Regions from separate parts of the Luteipulveratus halotolerans genome, predicted to be linked through region 2. Evidence: riboswitches for the same ligand, from Rfam matches in the RefSeq annotation. Region 2 holds a riboswitch; the other holds the start of a gene.
The links. A riboswitch is a leader RNA that binds a small molecule or an ion and turns the genes downstream of it on or off. The one in region 2 is predicted to bind cobalamin.
Positions count from the first base shown of each region.

Region 1: it holds a riboswitch for cobalamin, as region 2 does, so the genes downstream of both, VV01_RS06155 (FecCD family ABC transporter permease) here and VV01_RS03280 (CbtB domain-containing protein) in region 2, are expected to answer to the same signal.

Region 1 covers NZ_LAIR01000002.1:1,168,498-1,176,087, reverse strand. The annotation lists gene VV01_RS06170 (MGH1-like glycoside hydrolase domain-containing protein) at 1-774, opposite strand, end outside; gene VV01_RS06165 (ABC transporter substrate-binding protein) at 836-1,843, opposite strand; gene VV01_RS06160 (ABC transporter ATP-binding protein) at 1,840-2,616, opposite strand; gene VV01_RS06155 (FecCD family ABC transporter permease) at 2,613-3,737, opposite strand; cobalamin riboswitch at 3,778-3,957, opposite strand; gene hflX (GTPase HflX) at 3,973-5,442, opposite strand; gene VV01_RS06145 (CAP domain-containing protein) at 5,532-6,347, opposite strand; gene VV01_RS06140 (alkaline phosphatase D family protein) at 6,435-7,590, opposite strand, start outside.
Region 2 covers NZ_LAIR01000002.1:577,489-585,078, forward strand. The annotation lists gene VV01_RS03255 (magnesium chelatase subunit D family protein) at 1-605, shown strand, start outside; gene cobO (cob(I)yrinic acid a,c-diamide adenosyltransferase) at 605-1,219, shown strand; gene VV01_RS03265 (cobyrinate a,c-diamide synthase) at 1,216-3,657, shown strand; gene cobA (uroporphyrinogen-III C-methyltransferase) at 3,654-4,778, shown strand; partial or broken gene VV01_RS24255 (histidine phosphatase family protein) at 4,773-5,252, opposite strand; cobalamin riboswitch at 5,285-5,419, shown strand; gene VV01_RS03280 (CbtB domain-containing protein) at 5,472-5,696, shown strand; gene VV01_RS03285 (CbtA family protein) at 5,709-6,458, shown strand; gene cobT (nicotinate-nucleotide--dimethylbenzimidazole phosphoribosyltransferase) at 6,455-7,483, shown strand; gene VV01_RS03295 (cobalamin biosynthesis protein) at 7,480-7,590, shown strand, end outside.

The DNA.
Region 1 (7,590 bases), 590 kb from region 2:
GTCGCACAACAAAACTCGCGCACCATCGCTCGCCGTGACGTGATAGCGGCCGAGCCATCCGTGCTCGACCTGCAACCCTCCGTTGAGCGGCCGGATCGACGGACGACGGTCGTCGCGTCCCCAGCTCCACGTGTTGCGGAACCACACCTGCGGCAGCAGGTCGAGCGGGGCGGCGTCCGGGCCGTGGTTGGTCGCCTCGACGCGGACCACGACGTCGTACGGGTTGTCCTTGGCGTGGGTGGTGACGACGTCGAAGAAGCGGTCACCGTCGAGCACGCCGGTGTCGGCGAGCTCGTACTCCTCGTCGTCGAACCCGCGACGGGCGTTCTCGTCGATCAGCTGCTGGTACGGGAAGGCCGCCTGCGGGTAGCGGTAGAGGTACTGCGCGTACGAGTGCGTCGGGGTCGCGTCGAGGTGCCACCAGTACTCCTTGGCGTCCTCACCGTGGTTGCCCTGCGCGTTGGTCAGCCCGAACAGCCGCTCCTTGAGCCGGTCGTCCTGGCCGTTCCACATCGCGACGGCGACGTTGAGGAAGCCGTAGCGGTCGGTGAGGCCGGCGATGCCGTCCTCACCCCAGCGGTAGGCGCGGGTGTGGGCGTGGTCGAACGGGAAGAAGCCCCAGGCGTCGCCGTCGGCGGAGTAGTCCTCGCGGACGGTGCCCCACTGGCGGCCGGACAGGTACGGGCCCCACACCCTCCACGGGTCGAGGTCGCCGGGCGACTCGGCGACGCGGGCGTGCTCAGCGGACGGGTGACCTTCCGAGGATGCGCTCACGTCACCGCACCCTACGGACGAGCGAGGTCTCCACGGAAGACCCGCGCAGGTCTGCGTACGGTCACCGCCGCGGCACCAGGTCCCAGCGCTCCAGCGCGACGCGTGCCTGCTCGGCGGCGTCGATGTTGAGCGGACCGCTGGTCCACATGGCGTACGGCAGGTTGAGGAAGCGGCCCTGCCTCACCGCGGGCAGGTCACGTGTCGCGGGGTTGGTCCGCAGCAGGTGGACCTTCTGGGCGAACGACTGGGGCGGGTAGTCGACGAAGAAGATCGCGTCCGGTCGGGACGCCGCGACCCGCTCCCACGACACCGAGGTCCATGTGTCCTTCAGGTCCGACAGCGGGTTGCGTCCACCACCGGCTGCGATGACGGCCTGCGGCGCCCCGAGCGCCCCGCTGGAGAACACCTCCTTGTCACCGCTGTCGAACACGAACACGGTCGGTGGCTTCTTCGGCTTCGGCGCCGACCGCAGTGCGGCCAGCCGGCGGTCGAGGTCGGTGTTGACCCGTCGGGCGTCGGCGTCGTGGCCGGTGATCGTCCCGAGGTGGGTGAGGTCGGTCCTGAGCGCGGTCCACGGGTCGACCGTCCCGCGAGCGCGACTCCCGTGCTGACGGCAGCTCTCGGTCAAGGTGAAGGCGTCGATTCCCTTGGCCCGCAACGCTTCTGGTGTCACGCCCTTCTCCTCGGAGTAGCCGTAGCCCCAGCCCGCGACCATCACGTCCGGGCGCTGAGCCACGACCGTCTCCAGCGACGGGTACTCAGGAGCGACGACCTTGAGCGAGTCGACGGCGGCGCCGTAGTGCTTGCGCAGCAGAGCCTTGTCACGCCCGATGCTGCTGACGGCCGCGACGCGGTCCTGCGCTTTCAGGGCGAGCACCATCGAGATCAGGTTGCCGTCGTTGACGAAGAGGCGCTGGGCCGGCTTCGGGAAGGACGTCTGCTCCCCACAGCTGCTGACGGTCACTCGTGCACCGGCGGCTCGGCCGGCCTGTCCGGCGTCGGTGGAGGAGCATGCCGCGAGCAGCAGGACGGACGCGCCGGCGAGGGTGGCGGTGAGGCGTCGGTTCATGTCAGGTCCTCCAGGAGCAGGTGGGTACGGCCGGTGACGGGATGGGTGACGTGGGCGGCGGCGACGCCGAACACCTCTGCGACGAGGTCAGGGGTCAGTACGTGCGCGCCCGGGCCGACCGCGTGGGCGCGGCCGTCGTGCAGCACGAGCACCCGGTCGAAGCACGCGAGCGCCAGTCCGAGGTCGTGCACCGCCGCGACGGTCGTACGGCCGAGCGCCCGGACCGTACGCAGGAGGTCGAGCTGGTGGCGTACGTCGAGGTGGTTGGTGGGCTCGTCCAGGACGAGGACGCCGGTGTCCTGGGCGATGCCTCGTGCGAGCCACGCCCGTCGCATCTCGCCGCCGGAAAGCGTTGCGCACGAACGGTGCTCAGCGTCCATGAGGTCGACGTGATGCAGCGCCTCACGTACGGCGTCGCGGTCGTCCGGGCCGCCGCTGGACCAGGGAGACCGGTAGGGCGTACGGCCCAGACCGACGAGCTCACCGACCAGCAGGTCGGCCGGCAGCGCCGGGTCCTGGTCGACGAACGCGATCCGCCGCGCGCGGTCTCGCGCGGCCAGGAGGTGCACGTCGAGGCCGTCGACCTCGACCTGCCCGCCGGCCGCCGGGAGGAGACCGCTGAGCGTGCGCAGGAGGGTGGACTTGCCGCTGCCGTTGACGCCGACGACGGCGAGCATCGAGCCGGGCTCGACGTCGAGACTGACGTGGGAAAGGACTGTGCGACCCCCGACGGCGCACGACAGGTCACGGGTGCACAGGGCGCCGGCGCTCATACCGCGGATCCGTAGCTGTAGCGGCGCCGCCCGAGGAGCAGGAGGAAGACCGGCGCGCCCACCAGACCGGTCACGACGCTGAGGGGCAGCTCGACCGGACGCACGACCACCCGCGAGAGCACATCGACCCAGATGAGGAACGCCGCTCCACCGAGCGCGGCCACCGGCAGCAGCACCCGATGGCGGGCGCCCACCACCAGGCGCCCGAGGTGCGGCAGCACCAGCCCGACGAAGCCGATGCTCCCCGACACCGCGACGAGTACGCCGACGAGCGCCGAGGACAGGACGAACAGGGCCCGACGGAGGCCGTCGACGGGTACGCCGACCGCGCGGGCACCGTCCTCACCGGTGGTCAGCGCGTCGATCCAGGACGACGCGAGCAGCAGTGCTGTCGTCGCGACGACAGCGACCGCGGGCAGCCAGACCTGCGCCCACGTCGTACCGGAGAGGCTCCCCAGCAGCCAGAACAGGACCGACTGGGCGCCCCGGTCGTCGCTGCGCATCACCAGGAAGCTCGCGACCGAGGAGAACGCCGACGACATGACCACGCCCGTGAGGACCAGGCGCAGCGGGGTGAGCCCGCCCTGGGCGCTCGCGATCCCGAAGACGAGTGCCGTGGCAGCGAGCGCACCGAGCAGCGCGCCGGCGGAGAGGGCCCACGTGCCGAGCGCGGCCAGCGCGCCGGTGGTGATCACGGCCGTCGCGCCGACACTCGCGCCGGAGGACACCCCGAGCAGGTACGGGTCCGCGAGGGGGTTGCGGACGAGGGCCTGCACCGCTGTGCCCGCGACGCCGAGGCCGGCGCCGACCACCAGAGCCTGCGCCGCGCGCGGCGCCCGCAGCTCGACCACGATGAGGTCGACCGTCGGGTCCGGGCCGGGGCTCAGTCGCAGGCGGTGGGCGAGCACGTCCCACACCGCACTCGCGGCGATCGGCTCCGAGCCGAGTGCGAGCGACGCGCAGGCACCGGCAGCGCAGAGCACCAGCAGGACGCCGAGCACGGCCAGCATCCGGGGCCGACGACGCTCACGCTCCGGCGCGGGCACAGGCGGTCGCAGTTCAGGACGAGGGCGACCGAGTGCGTCGACGACGCGCCCAGGCGCCGACACGAGGTCGGGCACGCAACGGCTCTTTCATCCGGAGCCCGATCGCGAGGCTCGTGGTCGATGACATGAGCCGGCAGGTCTTCGGACTCGGGATCACTCAGACGGAGCGCCTTCCCGGACTCTCGTCCAGTGGCGTTGTGCTCCGCCCGTCACCCACACCGCTGCGCGTCAGCTCCGGAGTCTCACCGGATTCCCTGGCACCGTTCGTGGTACGACCAGCTCGCCGGGAACGCTATCACCGGCGACCGGCTCACGAGACGGCGTACGACGCGAGCTCGGCCTGCAGCGTCGGCGTCACCTTGGCGTGGACGCGCGTGCCGTCGCCCTGGTGCTCGGTGCTGAGGATCTCGGCCTCGTCGTGCAGGCGGCTGAGCAGGTCACCACGGTCGTACGGCAGGAGCACGTCGACGCGGATGTCGGGTCGTGGCAGCTCACGGGCGACCAGCGCACGCAGCTCGTCGATGCCGTCGCCGGTGCGGGCCGAGACCGCGATGCTGTGCTTCTCGGCGCGCAGGATGCGATCGACGACGTGCGGCTCGGCCAGGTCGGCCTTGTTGACGACGATGACCTCCTTGACCGCGTCGCCGCCGACCTCGGCGAGCACCTCACGCACGGCGCTGATCTGGGCCTCGGGGTCGGGGTGGCTGCCGTCGACCACGTGCAGCACCAGGTCGGACTCTGAGACCTCCTCCAGCGTCGAGCGGAACGCCTCGACGAGCTGGTGCGGCAGGTTGGCGACGAACCCGACGGTGTCGGCCAGCGTGTAGAGGCGGCCGTCCTCGGTCTCGGCGCGACGCACGGTCGGGTCGAGGGTGGCGAACAGCTGGTTCTGGACGAGCACGCCCGCGCCGGTGAGACGGTTGAGCAGCGAGGACTTGCCGGCGTTGGTGTAGCCCGCGATCGCGACGCTCGGCACGTGGTGCGCCTTGCGGCTGTGCCGCTTGGTGTCGCGCGAGGTCTTCATCTGCGCGATCTCCTTGCGCAGCTTGGCCATCCGGCTGTTGATGCGCCGCCGGTCGAGCTCGATCTTGGTCTCACCAGGACCGCGCGAACCCATGCCCTGACCGCCGGCCGCCTGGCCACCGGCCTGCCGGGACATCGACTCACCCCAACCACGCAGGCGCGGCAGCAGATAGCTCAGCTGGGCGAGCTCGACCTGCGCCTTGCCCTCCTTGGACTTGGCGTGCTGGGCAAAGATGTCCAGGATCAGCGCGGTGCGGTCGATGACCTTGACCTTGACGACGTCCTCGAGGGCGCGCCGCTGGCTGGGCGCGAGCTCGGTGTCGGCGATGACGGTGTCGGCGCCCTCGTCGATGACGATGTCGCGCAGCTCCTGGGCCTTGCCCGCACCCATCCAGGTGCCGGGGTCGGGCTTGTGGCGACGCTGCAGCACCCCGGCCAGCACGGTCGAGCCGGCCGTCTCGGCGAGCGCGGACAGCTCGCGCAGGGAGTTCTCGGCGTCCTCGGCGGTGCCGTCGGTCCAGACGCCCGCGAGCACGACGCGCTCGAGGCGCAGCTGGCGGTACTCGACCTCGGTGACGTCCTCGAGCTCGGTGGACAGGCCCTCGACGCGGCGCAGGGCTGCGCGCTCCTGACGGTCGAGCTGCTCGCCGTCGAAGTCGTCGACGATGAAGCCGGACTCGTCGTAGCGAGGGTCGAGGTCATCGGCCTCGGACAGGGCTTCGGCGCGGGTGCTGAGCAGGTGATCGTGTGCAGTCATGTTCTCCCTAGAGTCGCATGAGAGAACGCTGTGGGCGATCCGATTATGCCGAGCAGCACGCCGACGGGCCCCGTGCGGACGCCGTGGGATCAGGAGATCCCGAAGTCCTGGACCCAGGCGCCGTCGCCGTAGCCGTCGCCGACCGAGCCCCCGTCGTACCCCACCCCGATGCGGTTGAACGAGCAGTTGAGGATGTTGGCGCGATGACCCGCGCTGGACATCCACGAGCGCATCACGGCCGCTGGTGAGGCCTGACCGGCGGCGATGTTCTCGGCCGCTGCGAACCCGTCGTATCCCGCGCGGCGCATGCGCTGGAACGCGGTCGACCCGTCGGAGCCGGTGTGCGAGAACGACCGGTGACGCACCATGTCGGACGCGTGACCGTCGGCAGCCCGACGCAGTGCCTGGTCGGTGCGCACGGGGCCGCACCCGGCCTTCGCCCGCTCGGCGTTGGTGAGGCGCACGACCTCGGCGCGCACGTCACGACCGGGCGCTGGCTCGTCGCTGGTCCGGCTCGAGCTGCTCGAGCTGGTCGAGGGGCTCGGAGTCGTGCTGCGAGTCTCGCGCGCCGTCGAGGAACGCGATGATCGGGAGCTCGGGGTCGCCGTCACGGGCTCGGCCCGCTCGGCGACCGGGATCGGCGGCGGCGTCGCAGTGACCGTCACGACGGTCGGCGTGGCGGTGATCGGAGTCGCCGGCGAGGTCGTGGCCGAGTCGGTGCGCGACGGACTGGCCGTGGCCGGCGGCAGATGGTCGAGCCCGGTATGCATCTGCGAGCTCGCCCTGCGTCCATCGAGGCCGCCCCACAGCACGAAGCCACCGGCCGCGCCCAGCACGAGCACGACCGCGGCGGCCAGCAGCGGCGCAGCACCTGATCGCCCGTGCGCGTCCCGTCGTGGTCGCATCAGGTACGCCCGCGCCCTCGCTCGGTGGTCAGCCGATCACGCTAGCGGCCGATCACCGCCTGCGCGGCCGAACGGGCCAGGCGATCATCACTGCGGCGAGAGGTCCTTGGACCAGAGCACCGCGCCTGTTGCGTCACGCAGGCTGGCGGTCAGCAGGCCGGCGTCGTCGATCTGCACGTGCCCGAAGAAGTGCGCCTTGCCGGTGCGGGGCGACTGGTTGGCGTACGACGCCCCCTTGGCGAAGACGACCTCCGGACCGAACGTCGCGTCCATCGGGCTGGGCGCGAACGCCCCGGCCGAGATCGGTCCGGCCACGAGCTCCCAGAAGGGGGTGAAGTCGGTGAAGGCCGCCCGCGACGGGTCGTAGTGGTGCGCAGCGCAGTAGTGCACGTCGGCCGTCACCCAGACGACGTTGCGGATGTCGTGGCGCTTGATCTGCTGCAGCAGGTAGGCGATCTCCAGCTCGCGGCCGAGTGGCGTGCCCGGGTCACGGTTGGCGACGCTCTCCTGGTCGACCGGCCCGTCCGGGACGATGATGCCGAGCGGCAGATCGGCCGCGATGACCTTCCAGGTCGCCCGCGAACGACGCAGCTCACGGATCAGCCACTCGGTCTGCTCGTGGCCGAGGATCGCGGTGCGATGGGTCTCGAGCCCGGAGGTGTTCGGGCTCTTGAACGTGCGCATGTCCAGGCACATCACGTCGAGGTGGCGGCCGCGCGTCACCTTGCGGTAGATGCGGTTGCGGCCATCGGTCGTACGCCGGCCGCGCGCGTCGTCGTCACCGATCGGCTGCCACTCGCGCCAGGCCTGCTTGGCCCGCGCGGCGAGCACGTCGACGCGACGCTCGGTGTAGCGCTCGTCGGTGAGGACCTCGCCCGGGTACCAGTTGTTGAGCGTCTCGTGGTCGTCCCACTGGGCGAGGAGCGGCACGTCGGCGTACATCGCGCGGATGTTGGTGTCGAGCATGTTGTAGCGGTGCCGTCCGCGGTACTGCCCGAGTGTCTGCGCGACCTCGGCGACCTCGGGGATGACCAGGTTGCGCCAGACCTGACCGTCGGGCTCGGTGACCGACTCGGTGATCGGGTTGTCGGCGTAGATCGTGTCGCCGGAGTGGATCATGAAGTCCGGCCGCAGCGCGTGCATCGTGCGGTAGCCGGTCATGCCGCCCAGGTCGGGGTTGATGCCCCAGCCCTGGCCCGCGGTGTCACCGGTCCACACGAAGCTCTGAGCGCCCTTCATCGGC
Region 2 (7,590 bases):
CGCGGCTGACCGTCGCGCCTGGCGACCTGCGCTACGCCCGGCGCATCGGCCGTGAGTCCAACCTCGTGCTGTTCTGCGTCGACGCGAGCGGCTCGATGGCCGCGCGCCGTCGGATGGAGCAGGTCAAGACGGCCGTGCTGTCGTTGCTGCTCGACGCCTACCAGCGGCGCGACAAGGTCGGTCTGATCACCTTCCGTGGCAACGGTTCCGAGCTCGTGCTGCCGCCCACCGGGTCGGTCGACGTCGCCGCTCGTCGCCTGGAGGACCTTCCCGCCGGAGGCCGCACACCGCTCGCCGAGGGCCTGCTGCGCGCCGCCGAGACCCTGCGCGTCGAGCGGCTGCGCGATCCACGTCGGCGACCGCTGCTCGTGCTCGTCACCGATGGTCGGGCCACGCACGGCACCGACGCCGTACGCCGGTCCCGCCAGGCTGCGGCGATACTCGCCGACGCGGGTGTCGCGTCCGTCGTGATCGACTGCGAGACAGGGAAGTTCGCGATGGGTCTGGCACGCGACCTGGCAGTGCACCTGCAGGCCGAGCACGTCGCGGTCGGCGAGGTCGCCGCCGACCACCTCACGACCGTCGTCCGAGAGAGGGCCTCCTGATGCCGAAGGGTCAGCCGACCGTCGTCCCCGACGACAACCTCACCACCCGGCAGCGGCGCAACCGACCGCTCGTGATGGTCCACACCGGCGACGGCAAGGGGAAGTCGACCGCTGCGTTCGGACTCGCCCTGCGCGGCTGGAACCAGGGCTGGTCGATCGGGGTGTTCCAGTTCGTGAAGTCGGCGAAGTGGAAGATCGGCGAGCAGGAGGTGCTCGAACGCCTCGGCCGCCTGCACGAGTCCGAGGGCGTCGGCGGTCCGGTCGAGTGGCACAAGATGGGCTCCGGCTGGTCGTGGTCGCGCAAGAGCGGCACCGAGGACGAGCACGCCGCAGCGGCCGCCGAGGGCTGGGCCGAGATCAAGCGACGCCTGGCTGCTGAGACTCATCAGCTGTACGTGCTGGACGAGTTCACCTATCCGATCCACTGGGGCTGGGTCGACGCCGACGACGTCGTGGCGACGCTCGCCGAGCGCCCCGGGCAGCAGCACGTCGTCATCACCGGGCGTCGCGCCCACCCGGCCCTGCTCGACGCCGCCGACCTAGTCACCGAGATGACCAAGGTGCGCCACCCGATGGACGCGGGTCAGAAGGGCCAGCGGGGGATCGAGTGGTGACACATCTGCCGCGCGTGGTGATCGCGGCGCCGGCGTCCGGGCACGGCAAGACGACGGTCGCGACCGGGCTGATGGCGGCGCTGCGGCGCCGGGGGCTCGCGGTGTCCGGCCACAAGGTCGGGCCCGACTACATCGATCCCGGCTATCACGGGCTCGCCACCGGCCGACCGGGCCGCAACCTCGACCCCCAGATGGTCGGTGAGGAGCGCCTGGTGCCGTTGCTGCTGAACGGCGCTCGTGGTGCCGACGTGGCCGTCGTCGAGGGAGTGATGGGCCTCTACGACGGTGCGACAGGACGCCAGGGGTTCGCCTCGACCGCGCACGTGGCCGGGGTGCTCGATGCCCCGGTGGTGCTGGTCGTCGACGTGTCGCACGCGGCGCGTTCGGTCGCGGCGGTCGTGCACGGCATGGCGACGTTCGACCCGTCTGTGCGCGTCGCCGGCGTGATCCTCAACAAGGTGGCGTCCGACCGGCATGCCGCAGAGGTGCGAGATGCGTTGGTGGAGAAGGGCTTCGACGTTCTCGGCGTCCTGCACCGCGACGCCGGCATCTCCGCTCCTGGCCGCCACCTCGGTCTCGTGCCGGTGGCTGAGCAGCGCTCGGCGGAGGCGTCCATCGACCGGCTCGCCTCGCGCATCGAGGCGTGCGTCGACCTCGACGCCGTGCTGCGCGTGGCGGCGACGGCCCCGGCGCTCGACGGGACCGCGTGGTCCGCACAGGACGAGGTCTCGCCGGTGGGTGGTGAGCCGCTGATCGCGGTCGCCGGCGGACGGGCGTTCACCTTCAGGTACGCCGAGACCGACGAGCTGCTGCGCGCGGCGGGCTGCCGGGTGGTCGAGTTCGACCCGCTCGTCGACCGCACGCTGCCGCAGGGCACGCAGGGCATCTACCTGGGCGGCGGCTTCCCCGAGACGCACCTCGTCGCGCTGGCAGGCAACACCTCGATGCTGGAGTCACTGCGCTCTGCGGTGCGGTCCGGCGTACCGACCGTGGCGGAGTGCGCAGGCCTGCTCTACCTGTGCGAGACGCTCGACGGCACACCGATGGTGGGCGCGGTCCCCGCTGACGCTCGCATGACCGCACGGCTCACCCTCGGCTACCGGCGCACCGAGACCGGCGTCGTCGGCCACGAGTTCCACCGGACGACACTGTCGACCCGATCGGGCGAGACGCCGGCCTGGGTGCTCGACGGCGAGTCTGAGGGCTTCGCGCTCGACCCGGCCGGCGTCGGGCACGCCACCCTGCACGCGTCGTACCTTCACACGCACTGGGCCGGAAACCCTTCTGCTGCAGAGGAATTCGCGGACCGAGGTCGCCGTACGACGCCGCACACCGAGTCGCCGAGTGCGCATGTCGTGTCAGTTGCGGGCCCTGCCGACCAGCGCGACATGCGCACTCGGCCTGCCTCGGTGGCGAGCCGCTGGCACCACGGCGACCGTGAGACCGGGCCCGGTCTGGTCGACCTCGCCGTCAACGTGCAGCACCTGGACCGACCGCAGTGGTTGGACGAGGCTCTGCACGCGTCGCTGCGTGATCGGTCCTACCCCGATGCGTCGCGCGCGGTGGACGCGCTGGCCGCGCGCTTCGCCCGCCCCGCCGAGCAGGTGCTGCCGACGGCCGGCGCGGCCGAGGCGTTCACGCTCATCGCGCGAGCGCGGCCATGGCGTCAGCCCGTGGTCGTCCACCCCCAGTTCAGGGAGCCCGACCGGGCGTTGCTCGCGGCGGGACACACGCCGACCCATGTCGTGCTCCACAGGGCGCACGGGTTCGAGCTCGACCCGTCGGCGATCCCTGGCGATGCCGACCTGGTCGTGATCGGCAACCCGACCAACCCCACCGGCCGGTTGCACTCGGCGGCGGCGGTCCGGGCGCTGTGTCGTCCGGGTCGGGTGGTCGTGGTCGATGAGGCGTTCATGGACGCCGTCCCCGGCGAGCCCGAATCCGTTGCTGGAGTGCAGGACTCGGGCCTGTTCGTCATCCGCAGCCTGACCAAGACGTGGGCGATCCCGGGCGTGCGGGCGGGGTTCGTGCTCGGTGATCCTGACGTGCTGAGCGCGTGTGCCGAGCAGCAGCCGGAGTGGTCGGTGAGCAGTCCCGCTCTGGCCGCACTGGTGGCGTGCGCATCGCCCGAGGCGCGGATCGAGACGGCCGAGCGCGCCGCGCAGGTCGTCGAGCAACGCCGCCACCTCGAGCGGCTGCTGGCCGAGCGGGCGATCCCGTTCGTCGAGTGGTCGGCGGCACCGTTCGTCCTCGCGCAGGTGGGCGACGGTGTACGAGATGCGTTGCGCGACAGAGGCATCGCCGTTCGTAGGGCTGACACGTTCCCCGGACTGGACACGACATGGGTGCGGATCGCCACGCGTGACCACGCGACGACAGCCCGGCTGGCGGCTGCGCTCGATGATGTCCACCAGCGGCGGAAGGCGGTGCTGGCATGACGGCGTACACCGTGGACCTCGACGTCGCAGGGCGCTGTGTGCTGCTCGTCGGAGACGGCGATGTGCTTGCACCACAAGCACTTTCGTTGCTGTCGGCGGGCGCCGAGCTCACGGTCGCGGCACCGCAGGTGCCGGCCAGCATCGAGGACCTGGCCGACCGTGGTCGGCTGACCTGGACGACTGCGCAGTGGACCGTGAGCGACGTCCGTGCGGCCGACCTCGTCGTCGCGAGTGACGCCGACGAGGCGCTGCGGTCGTGCTGCGCCGCCGAGCGGGTCTGGCTGAGCACGCCTCGAACCGGCTCCGTACGACGCCCGCGCACCACGCGCGGCAGCGTCACCCTGGTCGGCGGCGGGCCCGGTGACCCCGGGCTGCTCACGGTCGCGGGTCTGGACGCGCTTCGTGCGGCCGACGTGGTGGTCTGCGACCGCCTGGCGCCGCTGGCAGCCCTCGACGGGCTCGACGCCGAGGTCGTCGACGTCGCCAAGGTGCCTCGCGGCCGGTCGACGTCGCAGGAGGCCATCAACGCGCTCCTGGTCGAGCGCGCTCGTGCCGGACAGCACGTCGTACGCCTCAAGGGTGGTGACGGCTACGTCTTCGGGCGTGCAGGCGAGGAGGCCATCGCGTGCGCTGAGGCCGGCATCGACGTACGCGTGGTGCCCGGACTCTCGTCTGCCGTCGCCGGGCCGGCTCTCGCCGGCGTCCCGCTGACGCATCGCGGTGTGTCCCAAGGGTTTTCGGTGGTCTCAGGACATGTGCCACCCGGTCACCCGGCGAGCACCGTCGACTACGGAGCTCTCGCGCGGTCCGGGACGACCATCGTCCTGCTCATGGCCGTGGCAACCCTGCCGGCGATCCTCGACGCGCTCGAGGGCGGCGGCCTCGCACCCGGCACCCCGGCAGCGACGATCGCGGACGCCGGCCTGCCGAGCCAGCGGGTCGTCCGGTCTACGGTGCGAGATCTCGCGCGCGTGGTGGCCGAGGCGGGCCTAGGCGCTCCCGCCATAACGGTCGTCGGTGACGTCGTGGCCGTCGACCCACTGCGGGCAGGGGCGCAGCCGGACGAGGTTCCATGGCCCGCGGTCACGACTGAGCTCGACGGCGTCGAGCGGGCCGGCTGACACCTGACGGTGCGCGGCCGGGGGAGCGCCGAGGGTGAGCACCACCAGGGCGCGCAGCACGGCCGGGGAGGTCACCGCGAGGGTGATGCCGGGCCGGTCGACCGCAGCAAGGGCGGACCCGACCCGTGCGTGCAGCGCCTCGATGCTCTCGCCGCCGTGACCGTCGTACGCCGGGTCGTGCAGCCACTGCATGAGTGCGTCCTGACCGTGGCGCTCGACGACCTCGTCGAGCCGCAGACCGGACCAGTGGCCGACTTCGAGGTCATCCCAGGCTGATGTGGGCGATGCGGTCACTCCGAGTGCGAGAGCCGTTGCAGCACAACGGTTCTCGGTCCCGCGCTCGGCCGTCTTGATCCGTCTTCGGAGCGTCGGGACCGAAGGACCACCGGCCAGCGAGTCGTCAGGGAGAGGGAAGCGGTCGGCGTACGTCGCAGCAGTCGGAGCGTGCGCGACGGCCAGCAGTCTCGAACCCATCGGCGACCTCCGGTGACGTCATGCGGACGGCGTTGACCGCCCGCCGCGGCAGAGCATAGATTGACCCTGCTGCGACAGCGGGAAGCCGGTGAGAATCCGGCGCAGTGGCGCTACTGTGTGGCCCTTCTCGGGCCGAGTCAGACCCCGTCCGCGGCAACGCCAGGCACCGACCGGTGCGTGGTTCCGCATCTTTGGGACGCACCATCCCAGGAGGTCACCATGGCTCAGCCTGCCGCTGTGAGCACCCCCACCACCCCCGCCGTCGAGATCCCGACGATCTCCGTGCGTCAGGTCCTGCCCTGGCTCGCGTTCTTCGGTCTGGTCGCGCTGCTGGCGATGTACTTCGTCGGAGCCGAGCAGGGTGCGACGCACCTGATCTCCGGCGCCGGTGTGCACGAGTGGGTCCACGACGGACGCCACCTGCTCGGCTTCCCCTGCCACTGAGCGCAGTCGCTCATGACAGCCCGCCAGTTCCTGGTCCACGGGCTCATCGCCGGTTTCGTCGCGGGCCTGCTGGCCTTCGCGGTCGCCCACACCGTCGGTGAACCCTCCGTCAACGCCGCCATCTCCGTCGAGGAGGGTGCAGCGGCGCACCACCACGACGACGAGGAGCTCGTCTCGCGCGACACCCAGTCGACGTGGGGCCTGCTCACCGCGACGCAGGTGTTCGGCACCGCCCTGGGTGGCCTGGCCGCCCTGATGTCGGCCCTTGCGGTCGGGCGCATGGGCCGCCTGCGGCCCGAGGCGTCCTCGGCCGTCGTGATCGGCATCGGCTTCCTCGCCGCCTACGCCGTGCCGTTCGCCAAGTACCCACCCAACCCACCGGCCGTCGGCAACCCCGACACGATCGGGGAGCGTACGACGACGTTCTTCGGGTTCATCGGTCTGAGCCTCCTCGTGGCTGTCGCGGCGGTCTACCTCGCCAAGGCACTCGTCGCCCGCTACGGCGGATTCGTCGGTGTGGCAACCGGATTCGCGGCGTACGCCGTCGTGATGATGGTCATCGCGCGGCTGATGCCGACCTATCACGAGGTGCCCCGTGACTTCCCAGCGACGACGTTGTACGAGTTCCGCTTCGCGACCTTCGCGACGCAGCTGACGCTGTGGGTCGGCATCGCGGTCGTCCTCGGCCTCCTGCTCGTACGCCGATCGCGCGCCGCAGCGGTGGCGTCGACGCGCGCCGCGGACGAGCTGCAGCCCGCATGAGCGCCGCCCAGGTCAACCGCGCCACGGCATCTGCGGCACAGGAGCGACTCGCGGGGCTCGCCACACCTCCCGGCGCGCTCGGTCGGCTCGGCGAGGCCGGGGTCTGGCTCGCCGGCGTCCAGGGTGCGTGTCCGCCGCGTCCGGTGGACGACGTGCGCATCGTGGTGTTCGCCGGCGACCACGGGGTGGTCGACCACGGGGTCACGGCCTTCCCGTCGAGCGTCACACCGCTGATGGTCCGGGCGTTCGTCGCCGGCTCTGCCGGTGCATGCGTGCTGGCGCGTCAGCACGGTGCGCAGCTGCGGGTCGTCGACGTGTCGGTTGACGACGACCTGCCCGACCTGCCACCGGCTGTGAGCGCCGGCAAGGTCATGCGGGGCAGCGGCGCGATCCACCTCGCCGACGCCATGACCACGCAGCAGTGCGAGCAGGCGCTCGTGCTCGGCGCCCGGCTCGCGGACGAGGCGATCGACGACGGTGCCGATCTGCTGATCGGCGGTGACATGGGCATCGGCAACACCACACCGGCCGCCGCGCTGATCGGTGCGTCGCTGGGTGTGCCTGCGGCCGAGATCACCGGCCGCGGCACCGGCGTCGACGACGCCGGCCTGTCCCGCAAGGAGCAGGTCATCGCCACCGCGCTGCAGCGGGCGGGCGCGCGGGCGCACGACCCGATGCAGCGACTGTCAGCGCTCGGGGGAGCCGACCTCGCTGCTCACACCGGGTTCCTCGTCCGGGCCGCCGAGCGTGGCGTGCCCGTCCTGCTCGACGGCGTCATCTCCGTGGCGTGCGCCCTGGTCGCCGAGGACCTGCAACCCGGCAGTGTCGCGTGGTTCGCGGCCGGGCACCGCTCACCCGAGCCGGCCCAGTCGCTCGCGCTCGACAAGCTCGGGCTGGTGCCGCTGCTCGATCTCGGGATGCGGCTCGGTGAGGGCTCGGGCGCGGTCGCCGCGATCCCGTTGCTGCGGTCGGCGTCCGCGCTGCTCACCGACGTCGCGCTGCTCTCGGACGTTCTCGGGTCGTGAGCGCCCGGGCCGCCGGGCTGCTGGTCGGCTTCGCCGCCGACCGGCTGCTCGGTGACCCGCGCCGCGGTCACCCGGTGGCGCTGCTCGGCCGAGCGGCCACCCGGTTC